Regions from separate parts of the Streptomyces asiaticus genome, predicted to be linked through region 2. Evidence: riboswitches for the same ligand, from Rfam matches in the RefSeq annotation. Region 2 holds a riboswitch; each other region holds the start of a gene.
What was found. Region 2 has a riboswitch for cyclic di-AMP ahead of KHP12_RS23295 (transglycosylase family protein). Riboswitches for the same ligand answer to the same signal wherever they lie in the genome.
Positions count from the first base shown of each region.

Region 1: it holds a riboswitch for cyclic di-AMP, as region 2 does, so the genes downstream of both, KHP12_RS24040 (C40 family peptidase) here and KHP12_RS23295 (transglycosylase family protein) in region 2, are expected to answer to the same signal.
Region 3: it holds a riboswitch for cyclic di-AMP, as region 2 does, so the genes downstream of both, KHP12_RS28315 (M23 family metallopeptidase) here and KHP12_RS23295 (transglycosylase family protein) in region 2, are expected to answer to the same signal.

Region 1 is NZ_JAGSHX010000006.1:3,945,444-3,949,487, reverse strand. It holds gene KHP12_RS24045 (L,D-transpeptidase) at 1-674, shown strand, start outside; gene KHP12_RS24040 (C40 family peptidase) at 781-1,953, opposite strand; cyclic di-AMP (ydaO/yuaA leader) riboswitch at 1,962-2,147, opposite strand; gene pcrA (DNA helicase PcrA) at 2,306-4,044, shown strand, end outside.
Region 2 is NZ_JAGSHX010000006.1:3,776,262-3,780,305, reverse strand. It holds gene KHP12_RS23305 (cytochrome P450 family protein) at 1-908, shown strand, start outside; gene KHP12_RS23300 (LysM peptidoglycan-binding domain-containing protein) at 1,094-2,098, shown strand; cyclic di-AMP (ydaO/yuaA leader) riboswitch at 2,354-2,521, shown strand; gene KHP12_RS23295 (transglycosylase family protein) at 2,528-3,244, shown strand; gene eno (phosphopyruvate hydratase) at 3,550-4,044, shown strand, end outside.
Region 3 is NZ_JAGSHX010000006.1:4,925,266-4,929,309, reverse strand. It holds gene KHP12_RS28320 (aldo/keto reductase) at 1-942, opposite strand, end outside; gene KHP12_RS28315 (M23 family metallopeptidase) at 1,130-2,359, opposite strand; cyclic di-AMP (ydaO/yuaA leader) riboswitch at 2,371-2,512, opposite strand; gene KHP12_RS28310 (PP2C family protein-serine/threonine phosphatase) at 2,810-4,044, opposite strand, start outside.

The DNA of each region.
Region 1 (4,044 bases), 170 kb from region 2:
CCGGTCCGGCGCAGGCTCAGGCGCGGCCGCTGGGCCGGTCGGCCGGCACGGTGACACCGGTGAGCGTGGCCGCGTCGTCGTGCACGACCACCGCGGGGCCGTACCAGCAGCAGGCCGAGCGCTTCCTGGGCCGTCCGGTGGACGGGCGGCAGTCGCGGGCGGACTGTCTCGCGATCCAGAAGTTCCAGATCGACCACGGCGTCAGCCCGACGATCGGCTACGCGGGCCCGATCACTTCGCGTGTGATGAGCCTCATCAGCGCCCAGAAGGCCGCCGGGCACAACCCGAACGCGGCGCGGAATTGCCCGACCGACAAGGGCCGGATCGCCTGCGTCGACCTCACCCGCCAGCTGAGCTGGGTCCAGGACGGCTCCCGGCTGGTCTACGGACCGGTGCCGGTGCGGTCCGGGCGGGACCGCTTCGAGACCCGCACCGGGCTGAAGAGGATCTACTGGCGGAACATCAACCACTGGTCGACGCTCTACAAGGTCGCCATGCCCTACAGCCAGTTCTTCGACGGCGGCCAGGCGTTTCACTCGATCGACGGCAGCGTATGGTCGCCGCCCGGCTCCCACGGCTGCGTCAACATGCGTAAGGGCGACGCCAAGAAGTACTGGGGCCTGCTGAAGAACGGCGACGATGTGTACGTGTACGGGCGCAAGCCCGGCACCTGAGGCGCTGACGGCGCCACTGAAGCGCTGACGGCGCCGCTGAGCCGATGACGATGCCGCTGCCCGGGGCCCCGGCCCCGGGCAGCGGCATCGTCAGGATCAGGGGGGCCTACGAGGGCCGTACGCTCCCGTAGATCGGCATCTCCGTGATCGGCGCCTTCTTCACCACATCGCCCGGCTTCGGCGCGTGGATCATCATCCCGTCGCCGATGTAGAGGCCGACATGGCTGATGTCGTCGTAGAAGAAGACGAGATCGCCCGGCTGGAGCTGCGACGTCGAGACCCGCGTACCGGCCTTCACCTGGTCCCAGGTGGTGCGCGGCAGCGAGATCCCGGCGGACTTCCAGGCCGCCTGCGTCAGCCCCGAGCAGTCGAAGGAGCTGGGCCCGGTCGCGCCCCAGACGTACGGCTTGCCGAGCTGCGCCTTGGCGAAGGCGATGGCCTGGGCCGCCTTGGAGCTGTTGGCCGGGGCCGAGGGCGTGGAGGGCGCCGTCGAACCGGAGCCACCCGCGTTCTGCTGCTCCTGCTCCTGCTGCTTCTTGCGCGCGGCCGCCTCCTGCCGCTGCTTCTCGGCCAGCTCGGCGGCCTTACGGCGGGCCTCTTCCGCCTTCTTCTTCTCGATCGCCGCCAGCCGCGCCTTCTCCTTGGCGGTCAGATTCGCCAGCAGCCGCCGCGCCTCGGTCAGCTTGTCCTGGACGGTCTTCTTCTGGACTTTCAGCTGCTTCTGGGACGCGGTCAGCGAGGCGAGGCTCTCGCTGGCCTTACCGCGCTCCTTGGCGGCCTTCACCCGCTGCTTCTGGAAGTCGTCCACGGCCTGCTTCTGCCGGCCGGTCATCCGGTCCAGCAGGTGCGACTGGTCGAAGACGTCCTGCGGATCGTTGGAGAACAGCAGGGTCGCGGCGGAGCGGGCCATTCCGCCGTCGCGGTACTGGGCGGCGGCGTAGTTGCCGAGCATGCGCCGCGCCTCGTTGAGCTTCTCGGTGCGCTGGGCGACGGAGTCCAGCAGCTTGTCGACCTTGGCCCGCTGCTGGTCGGTGCGCTCCTTGGCGGCGTTGTAACGCTGGGTGGCGGTCTCCGCCTGGTGGTACAGGCTGTCGACCTTCTCCTTCACGAGCTCGATCGACTGGGCGGCCGGCTTGGGGTCGGTGGGCGCGGCGTTGGCCGACTGGGAGAGGAGGGTGACGGATGCGAGGGCGGCCGTGGTGAACCCGACGGCCGTACGGCGGCTGTGACCGGTGAGCGGGGCGGGTATTCGGCTCCGCGGCTTGCGGTGCGACGCCAAGGGAGGCGACTCCTTCCGTGGACCGCCTACCGGGTTAGCTGTCGGGTTCGGGCGGTACGGAAGGCTGCCCTTCGGCCGTGTCCGGGCGGCACTGTCCGTGCCGCACCGTTTCGGGTCGATTCACCCCGGTGTTGCGTTGTTGGGTCCCCGGCTCCGGGCGCCTCACGGCGTACCGGACTCGGCGGAGGCCGCCCGTGCCGACGTGGTTCGCCGACGGATCTTCCGGGCCGCCTGACGCAGGACGGTAGCCAACTCGTGGGGCTCCTGTGAAGACTGGTGACCGTTTTGCCCGAAACCGTTTCGTGATGTTCGGACGTCGGCTGTCAGTGGGGCGGCCTAGACTCGGGGAGCGATGAGCAGCCTCTTTGACGACAGCTTCCTGGCGGACCTCGGGCCTCCTTCGGACGAGGAGCGGCCACCGCCGCCCGAGGAATCGGCACACCCCGGTCACGGCGGTGCCGAGGACGTGCCGCATCACCTCTTCAGCGGCGATTTCGACGCGCCCGTGCCCCGGGAGGCCCACTACCGGGACGGCGCGGCCCGGCCCGCCGTGGACCCGTCCGCCCTGCTCGAGGGGTTGAACGAGCAGCAGAGGGCCGCCGTGGAGCACACCGGCTCGCCGCTGCTGATCGTCGCGGGCGCCGGCTCCGGCAAGACCCGGGTGCTCACCCACCGCATCGCCTATCTGCTCGGCGCCCGCTCCACCCACCCCGGCCAGATCCTCGCCATCACCTTCACCAACAAGGCGGCGGGCGAGATGAAGGAGCGCGTCGAGGAGCTCGTCGGCCCCCGGGCCAACGCCATGTGGGTGTCCACCTTCCACAGCGCCTGTGTCCGCATCCTGCGCCGGGAGTCGAAGAAGCTGGGCTTCACCTCGTCGTTCTCGATCTACGACGCGGCCGACTCCAAGCGGCTGATGGCGCTGGTCTGCCGGGATCTGGATCTCGACCCCAAGCGGTTCCCGCCGAAGTCCTTCAGCGCCAAGATCTCCAACCTCAAGAACGAGCTGATCGACGAGGAGACCTTCGCCGGGCAGGCGGCAGGGGGCACCTCCCGGACGGAGTCTGGGGGAGGGTTTGAGAAGACGCTGGCCGAGGCGTATGTGATGTACCAGGCGCGGCTGCGCGAGGCCAACGCGCTGGACTTCGACGACATCATCATGACCACGGTCAATCTGCTCCAGGCGTTCCCGGACGTCGCCGAGCACTACCGCCGCCGCTTCCGGCACGTCCTGGTGGACGAGTACCAGGACACCAACCACGCGCAGTACACACTCGTGCGCGAGCTGGTGGGCACCGACACCGAGGAGACCACGGCCGCCGAGCTGTGCGTGGTGGGCGACGCCGACCAGTCGATCTACGCCTTCCGGGGCGCCACGATCCGTAACATCCTCCAGTTCGAGGAGGACTACCCCACCGCGCGGACGATCCTCCTCGAGCAGAACTACCGCTCGACCCAGACCATCCTGAGCGCGGCCAACGCGGTCATCGAGCGCAATGAGAACCGCCGCCCGAAGAACCTGTGGACGGACGCCGGCGCCGGGACCGAGATCACCGGCTATGTGGCCGACACCGAGCACGACGAGGCCCAGTTCGTCGCCGACGAGATCGACCGGCTGACGGACGCGGGCGACGCCAAGGCCGGGGACGTGGCGGTCTTCTACCGCACCAACGCCCAGTCCCGTGTCTTCGAAGAGGTCTTCATCCGCGTCGGGCTGCCGTACAAGGTCGTCGGCGGTGTGCGCTTCTACGAGCGCAAGGAGGTCCGGGACGTCCTCGCCTATCTGCGGGTGCTGGCCAACCCCGAGGACTCCGTCCCGCTGCGCCGGATCCTGAACGTGCCCAAGCGCGGCATCGGCGAGCGCGCGGAAGCCATGATCGACGCGCTGTCGCTGCGCGAGAAGATCACCTTCCCGCAGGCGCTGCGCCGGGTCGACGAGGCGTACGGCATGGCGGCCCGCTCGGCCAACGCCGTCAAGCGGTTCAACACGCTCATGGAGGAGCTGCACACCATCGTGGAGTCCGGGGCGGGCCCGGCCACCGTCCTGGAGGCGGTGCTGGAGCGCACCGGCTATCTGGCCGAGCTCCAGGC
Region 2 (4,044 bases):
CCCGGGTGCAAACGCTCACCGATCAGCTCATCGACGCCTTCGAAGAGAGGGGAGAGGCGGATCTCATCCATGAGTTCGCCTTCCCCCTCCCCATCTACGCCATCTGCGATCTGCTCGGGGTGCCGCGCGAGGACCAGGACGACTTCCGGGACTGGGCGGGCGCGATGATCCGGCACGGCGGCGGCCCGCGCGGCGGAGTGGCCCGCGCGGTGAAGAGGATCCGGGCGTATCTGGGCGAGCTGATCCACCGCAAGCGCCTGGAACTCGCGGAGCGCAGGGAAGAAGAGGACGGGGAGGATCTGATCTCGGGGCTGATCCGGGCGAGCGACCACGGTGAGCACCTCACCGAGAACGAGGCCGCGGCCATGGCCTTCATCCTTCTCTTCGCCGGCTTCGAGACGACCGTCAATCTCATCGGCAACGGCGTCTACGCGCTGCTGCGCCATCCGGAGCAGCGCGCCCTCATGCGGCGGGCCATGGAAGAAGGGGACGAGCGGCTGCTCGCCGCCGGGGTCGAGGAACTGCTCCGCTACGACGGACCCGTGGAGATCGCCACCTGGCGGTTCGCCACCGAGCCGCTCACCCTCGCCGGGCAGCACATCGCCGAGGGGGAGCCGGTGCTGGTGGTGCTCGCCGCGGCCGACCGGGACCCCGAACGGTTCGCGGAGCCGGACGTCCTCGATCTCACCCGCCGGGACAATCAGCACCTCGGCTACGGCCACGGCATCCATTACTGTCTGGGCGCCCCGCTGGCCCGGCTGGAGGCCCAGACCGCGATCGCCACCCTGCTGCGGCGGCTGCCCGGGCTGCGGCTCGCGGAGGATCCGGACGAGCTGCGGTGGCGCGGCGGGCTGATCATGCGCGGGCTGCGCACGCTCCCGGTGACCTGGAATTCCGCGGACGGCTGAGCCCCGCGAAACGGGCGGCTGCGGCCCCCAAGGCCCGTACGGGCGGACATAGGTGATGAATGATCAGCCGTGTGACCTTGGCGTGACCTGGGATACATCGCCTTGTGATGATCGAGTGCCCTCGCTATGTTCACCGGCAAACCTTGTCGCCATAGGGCCATAGCGCCATAGGAGAGGTCAATCGCATGCGTTCCGGTAATGGTCGACACCGTCGCCCCCGTCAGGCTCCGGCCATCATCGTCGCGGCGGGGGTCACGGGAGCGGGCCTCGCCATGCCCCTCTTCGGGGCGACCGGCGCACAGGCCGCGCAGACCGCCACATGGGATCACGTCGCCGAGTGCGAGAGCGGCGGTATGTGGAGCGCCAACGAGGGCAACGGCTTCTACGGCGGGCTCCAGCTGACCCTCGACATGTGGAAGAAGTACGGCGGCACGGAGTACGCCCCGCGCCCCGACCTCGCCAGCCGCTCCCAGCAGATATCCGTCGCCGAGGCGATCCTCGGCGACCGCGGCCCCGACGCCTGGCCGAGTTGTGCGCTGGGCGCCGGGCTCACCGACGGCGGCGGCGCCCCCGATGTGGACCCCGGCACCACGGCCACCTCGGACCCGGGGGCGGGGCGTGGCGATGACGACCCGGGGGACCGGGGGCGGGACGGCTCCTCCTCGGACGCCGACCGTTCGGGGACGTCCGACGGCGCCGACAGGCAGGACGCGCCGGACGCGTCCGGGTCGGCCGAGGACCCGGAGGCGCCCCACACCTCCAAGTCCCCCGACGGGTTGGACGGCTCCGCCTCGGACGACCCGGCGGCGGATGATGCGGATGCGGACGGCCCCTCGGGCTCGGACCGCCCCTCGGCGTCGGACGACTCCAGGACCCCCTCGGCCGACCCGTCGCCCTCCGGCCGCCACCGCGGCTCCCCGGACGCCGGAGAGGGGGCCGACGACGGCGACGCCGGGAGCGCACGGCCCTCCGGGCGCCATGCCTCGCGCGGCGCTTCGGACCGCGACGAGGGCTCCACGGACGGCGATTACACTGTTCGCCCCGGTGACAACCTGTCAGGGATCGCCGAGCACCAGAATGTGTCCCGGGGTTGGGAAGGGCTCTACGAGTCCAACGAGGACCTCATCGGGACCGACCCCGATCTGATCATCCCTGGTCAGCGACTTGACCTGACCATCAGGGAGCAGTGATTCGGGGGGAATTGCCCGATCTGGACCCGGTGAGACATACATCTCGTCACATTTTCCGGGGCGCGCCTCGTGTCCGATCCCTCCTCACCCGGCCCCACCTGCGTCGATGTGGGCCGGGTGAGATCAATTACAGCCCCATTCGCTGCCCTTGGGGTGTTTGAACGTTCTTGGCAGGTGTGTTTAACGTCTTTCCGCTCGCCACCGCGGGCACCGTCGATCGTCACGCCGAATCCTGCCGGCGGTCGGGGGGAAACCGACGCGTCAGCGCCGAAGGCAGGAGCGGGGGACCCAAGGTAGGTGCCGAGTGGCCTGTGGACACGGGCTTGTCGGCTAGGGGTGAAGCCGGGAGCGACCATCGCGACCGGCCGGGCAACTCACGTCCGAACCCGACAGCTCACCTCGTAGGCGTCGGTGAGGAAACGAACCAAAATGCTCAAGTCCAACGGGAAGCACCGCCGCCCCTCCAAGGCCACCCGTATCGCCGCGCTCACCGGTCTCGCCGGTGCCGCCGTGGCGGCACCGCTCATCGGGGCGACCTCCGCCTCCGCGGCCACCACCTCGCAGTGGGACCAGGTCGCGCAGTGCGAGTCCGGTGGCAACTGGTCGATCAACACCGGCAACGGCTACTTCGGCGGCTTGCAGTTCTCGAGCTCCACCTGGGCCGCCTACGGCGGCACGGCCTACGCCTCCACCGCGGACAAGGCCAGCAAGGCCCAGCAGATCCAGATCGCCGAGAAGGTCCTGGGCAGCCAGGGCAAGGGCGCCTGGCCGGTCTGCGGCAAGGGTCTGACCTCCGGCGGCAGCCCGTCCGCCCCGTCCGCCCCGTCCGCGCCGTCCGCGCCCTCCGGGTCGCAGGACCAGTCCTCGGCGACCACCAAGTCCGCCCCGGCCGCCCAGTCGGCGCAGCCGAAGGCCCAGCCGAAGGCGCAGCCGCGCACCGCGCCCGAGCACGCCGCGCGGCAGCAGACCCGTGGCCCGATCAAGAAGGGTGACGGCGAGTACAAGGTCAAGTCCGGCGACACCCTCGGCAAGATCGCCAAGGCTCACGACGTCAAGGGCGGCTGGAAGAAGGTCTTCGAGCTGAACAAGGACATCGTGGAGCAGGCCGACCTGATCTTCCCGGGCCAGCAGCTGCACCTCCGCTGAGCCACGGCCACGGTCATGGCCGCGGCCCCGGTCACAGCCACGGTCATGGTCACGGCCCCGGTCTGAGGACTCCCCCCGGGGACCCCAGCTGAGGCCGGCTCCCGAGAACGAGCCCCGGCCGGGCGTGCCGCCCCTATGGCGCGCCCTGCCGGGGCTTTCCCAATGCGCAGGAATTCTGGATTTTGATCCAGAATCTGGCGTTTTGTATCGCGCCCCTGTCTCGTGGGGCGGGCGAACGCGGGGCGCAGCCCTCCCGGCCCGTTAGGCTCGTGCTGCTACCGCAGACCCATACGAAGGAGAACCTCGTGCCGTCCATCGACGTCGTCGTAGCTCGCGAGATCCTCGACTCGCGAGGCAACCCCACGGTCGAGGTCGAGGTCGGCCTCGACGACGGCAGCACCGGCCGTGCCGCCGTGCCGTCCGGCGCCTCCACCGGCGCCTTCGAGGCCCTCGAGCTCCGTGACGGCGACAAGAACCGCTACAACGGCAAGGGCGTGGAGAAGGCCGTCCTCGCCGTGATCGAGCAGATCGGCCCCGAGCTGGTCGGCTATGACGCCACCGAGCAGCGGCTGATCGACCAGGCGATGTTCGACCTGGACGCCACCCCGGACAAGTCCTCGCTCGGTGCCAACGCGATCCTCGGCGTCTCCCTCGCCGTCGCGCACGCCGCCTCCGAGGCGTCCGACCTCCCCCTCTTCCGTTACCTCGGCGGCCCGAACGCCCATCTGCTGCCGGTGCCGATGATGAACATCCTCAACGGCGGGTCGCACGCCGACTCCAATGTGGACATCCAGGAGTTC
Region 3 (4,044 bases), 1.1 Mb from region 2:
GTCCGACGCCGACGTCAGCAGGTCCAGTTCCGGCTGGGTCAGCTTGAGGTCGATCGAGGCCAGGAGGGCGGGGAGCTGGTCGGTGGAGCTGGCGCTGGCCAGGGGGGCCACGACCGTGGGCTGGGCGAGGAGCCAGGCCAGGGCGACCGTGGCGGGCTCGGTGCGGTGGTTGGCGGCGACGTCGTCCAGGGCGGCGAGGACCTTCTGGCCGCGCTCGGTCTCCAGGTGCTTGGCCGCGCCCGTGGAGCGGGGGCTGTCGACGGCCGTGCCCGGGCGGTACTTGCCGGTGAGGAAACCGGACGCCAGGGAGTAGTACGGGATCGTCGCCAGGTCGTGGCGGGCGGCGACCTCGGACAGCTCGCCCTCGAAGGTGTCGCGCGAGACCAGGTTGTAGTGCGGCTGGAGGGCGACGTAGCGGGCCAGGTTCTCCCGGGTGGAGAAGGTCAACTGGGCCTCCAGGCGGTCCGCGCCGACGTTGGAGGCGGCGATCTCGCGGACCTTGCCCTCCCGGACCAGCTCGTCCAGGGTGGTGATGATCTCCTCCACCGACACCGACGGGTCGTCGTAGTGGGTGTAGTAGAGGTCGATGTAGTCGGTGCGCAGCCGCTGGAGGGACTCCTCGACGCCCGATTTGATGGCGGACGAGGTCAGCCCGCGCGGCTCCGGGACGCCGCCGCCCACCTTGGTGGCGAGGACGATGTCGGAGCGGTTGCCGCGGGAGGCGAACCAGTTGCCGAGGATGGTCTCGGACTCGCCGCCCTCGTTGCCCGGTACCCAGGCGGAGTAGACATCGGCGGTGTCGATGAAGTTGCCGCCCGCCGCCACGTAGGCGTCGAGCACTCGGAAGGACTCGGCCTCGTTCGCGGTCCAGCCGAAGACGTTCCCGCCGAGGGAGAGCGGGAAGATGGACAGATCACCGATCTTCTGTGTGTTGTCAGCCATACGTCTTTCCAACGGTTGGCTGGGCGGGGTTGTTCCAGCCCGTTGTTCCAGCCCGTTGTTCCCGCGTGCGTTCCTGAGGGACGGCCCCGTCGGGACGGGAAGCCTTGTTGAGACGTAAAGCCCCACCGGCACCTGAACCGGCGGCCCTGGCGTCAAGGGGGGAGAGAGCGCCAGGGCCGCCGGGGTATCAGGGGTTCAGCCCGTGCTGGCGCAGCCAGGGCATCGGGTCGATCGGCGAGCCGCCGCCCGGCCGGACCTCGAGGTGGAGGTGCGGACCGGTCACATTGCCGGTGGCGCCGACGCGGGCGATGACATCGCCCGTCGACACCTTGCCGGAGGTGACCACCATCGAGGACAGGTGGCAGAACCAGAGCTCGGTGCCGTCGCTCATGGTCAGCACGATGCGGTAGCCGTACGAGCCGGCCCAGCCCGCCTGGGTGATGGTGCCGCCGTGCAACGCCTTGACCGGGGTGCCGGTCGGGGCGGCGAAGTCCTGGCCCGTGTGGTCGGCCGACCATATGTCGCCCGCCTGGCCGAAGCTGGCGGTCAGGGTGTACGAGGCGACGGGGAGGGTGTACTGGGCGGCGAGCCTGGCCTGGCGCTCGGCCGCGGCCTTCTTCTCGGCCGCCTCCTTCGCCCGCTGCTCGGCGGCCCGCTTCTCCGCCTCGGCCTTGGCCTTCCGCTTGGCGGCCGCCTCCGCGGCCTGGTCGGCGGACTTGCCCGCGGCGGCCCTGGCCTCCTTGGCGGCGGCCTGCGCCGCGGCGGTGCGGCTGTCCTCGTCCGCCGCGTTCTGCTGATTCTCGGCCTGCTGGAGGATGCGGGCGCGGAGCGCCTCGCCCGCGTCGGTGGTGCCGCGCTGCTCGTCCTCGCTGGTCAGACCGGCCTGGGAGAGCGGGGCTGCGGCGGTCTGCGCGCCGCTGCTGTCGTCCGACGCCCAGGAGCCGATGCCCGGCAGGTCCTTGGCGGCGGGCAGGCTGGCCTTGACCTGATCGGCGACATGGCCGAGGTCCGGCATGGATATGGGGAGCGCGGGACGGTCCTTGGCGCTGGCCATACCGCCCGCACCGACCGCCGCGATCACGCCGACCCCGAGGACGGCGCCGCTGCGCGCCATGGTTCCGCCGCGCTGCTTGGCCACGCGGTGCCGGCCGCGTACGGGAGCGATGGACTCCTCGGTGGGGTTCCACTCCTCCCAGGTCTCAGCCTCGAATCCGGCCTCCGGGCCCTCGGAGGCGCCCTCATCCGCGTAGCGGTCGTCGGGGGCGAAACCGTAAGGGTCGTCGGGGGCGAATCGGCCGCCCCCTGAACTCATCCCGCCACCGGCGTCGAAGCCGGGGCCGTAGGCGGTGGCGGTCCCCAAACCGCCTCCCCGTGTGCGATACGGGGCCTCGGCCAGGACAGACCTGTTGGACGCCACGGAGGCGCACTCCTTTCCTTCCCTCTCGCCTACCGGGTTAGCTGACGGGTTCGGAGCAGGAAGGTCTCCTACGGGTCAGGTTCGACCCGATTCACCCCAAGGTGTTGGTTCCCCGGTTCCCTGGTGCTGCTGGTGGTGCGGTGCTGCCGCTGTGCGTACGGGATTCGGCGACGGCGCACGGTGCCGCCCTTGCGACGGTTGTAACGACCGCGCTGCGTTATCGAACGTTAATAGAGAGCGCGAGGTGATTCCAAGCTGTTCCGAGGAATCCGCGCACCTTTGGCATGAACTTAGCGCCCAAGGAGGGACAAATAGGGGCGAGCCGACGCGCGGGGCAAGAGTTGGCAAAACCGCATACGGATCGATCGTGCGTCAATTGTTATGCGGAGGGGGCTCGGTTGGTTACGCAGGGTGTGCGGTGCGGGCGCCGGGGTGCGGCTGGCCGGTCGGCTAGGAGGGCGCGGGGTTCGGCCTGTCGTTGCCCCCACCGTCCTCTCGCCCGTTGCCCCGCCCGTTGTCCCCGTTGTCCCCGTTGTCCCCGTTGTCCCGCCCGTTGCGCCCGTTGTCCCGTCCATTGCCGCGGGCCCGGGTCCGACGGACCGCCAGCAGCGCCATGTCGTCCGACGTGCCGCCACCCGTATGGCGCTCGACATCGGCCACCAACACGTCCAGCAGCTCCTGCGGACCGGCGAAGCGGCGGCCGCGCAGTCGCTCCTCCGGGTCATAGAACTCGCCATGGCGGTCCCGGGCCTCCGTGACCCCGTCCGTGAACAGCAGCAGCGTCTCGCCCTCCGCGAACGGCAGCTCCATCACCCGGTCCGGCCAACCCGCCAACTCCCCCATCCCCACCGGCAGCGCCGACGCCTCCGGCTCCAGGGCGCGCACCGCGCCGCCCTCCTCCAGGAGCAACGGCGCCGGATGGCCGCGGTTGATCAGCCGCAGGGTGGAGGAGCCACGGGGAATTTCGGCCACCACGGCCGTCGTGAACCCCTCGGCCACCTCCAGGTCGGCCCGCCGGGCGCCCTCGCGCCGCAACGCCCGCTCCAGGCGACCCACGAGCGCCTCCAGGGTCGTCTCCTGCTCCGCGGCCTCCCGGAAGCAGCCCAGGAGGATCGCCACGACCTCCACGGCCCCCAGCCCCTTGCCGCGTACGTCCCCTACGATCAGCCGTACACCGTGCGGGGTGTCCTGGACCGCGTACAGATCACCGCCGATCGCCGCGTACTTCTCCGCCGGTACGTAGCGCGCGGCGATCTCCAGCCCGGCGAGCCGGGCGGGCGGCGCGGGCAGGACGGCGCGCTGGGCCGCCTCCGCGACACCGCGCGCCGAGGCGAGCCGGTGGTGGCTGCGGCGTACGACGCGGTTGATCACCACCGCCAGCACGGTCACGGTCGCCACCGTGATGATCTCGGTGGCCGCCTGGGTCGGGTCCCTGACCCCGTGCAACTCCGCCAGCAGACAGGTGGTGAGGACGGCGACGACGGCCGTGACGATGGTCTGACGCAACGGTAAGAGCGCCGCGGCGACCAAAGGGGCGGCGGCGAAGAACGGCGAAGCGGTGTAGCCGGGTGGGGCGGCCAGGTCGAAGGCGATGCCGCCGAGGACGAGGACGGCGGGGACCCAGCGGGCCATACGGCGGCCCGGGGGCTCCTTACCGCTCTCATCGGCCGGCGCGGGCCCCGCGG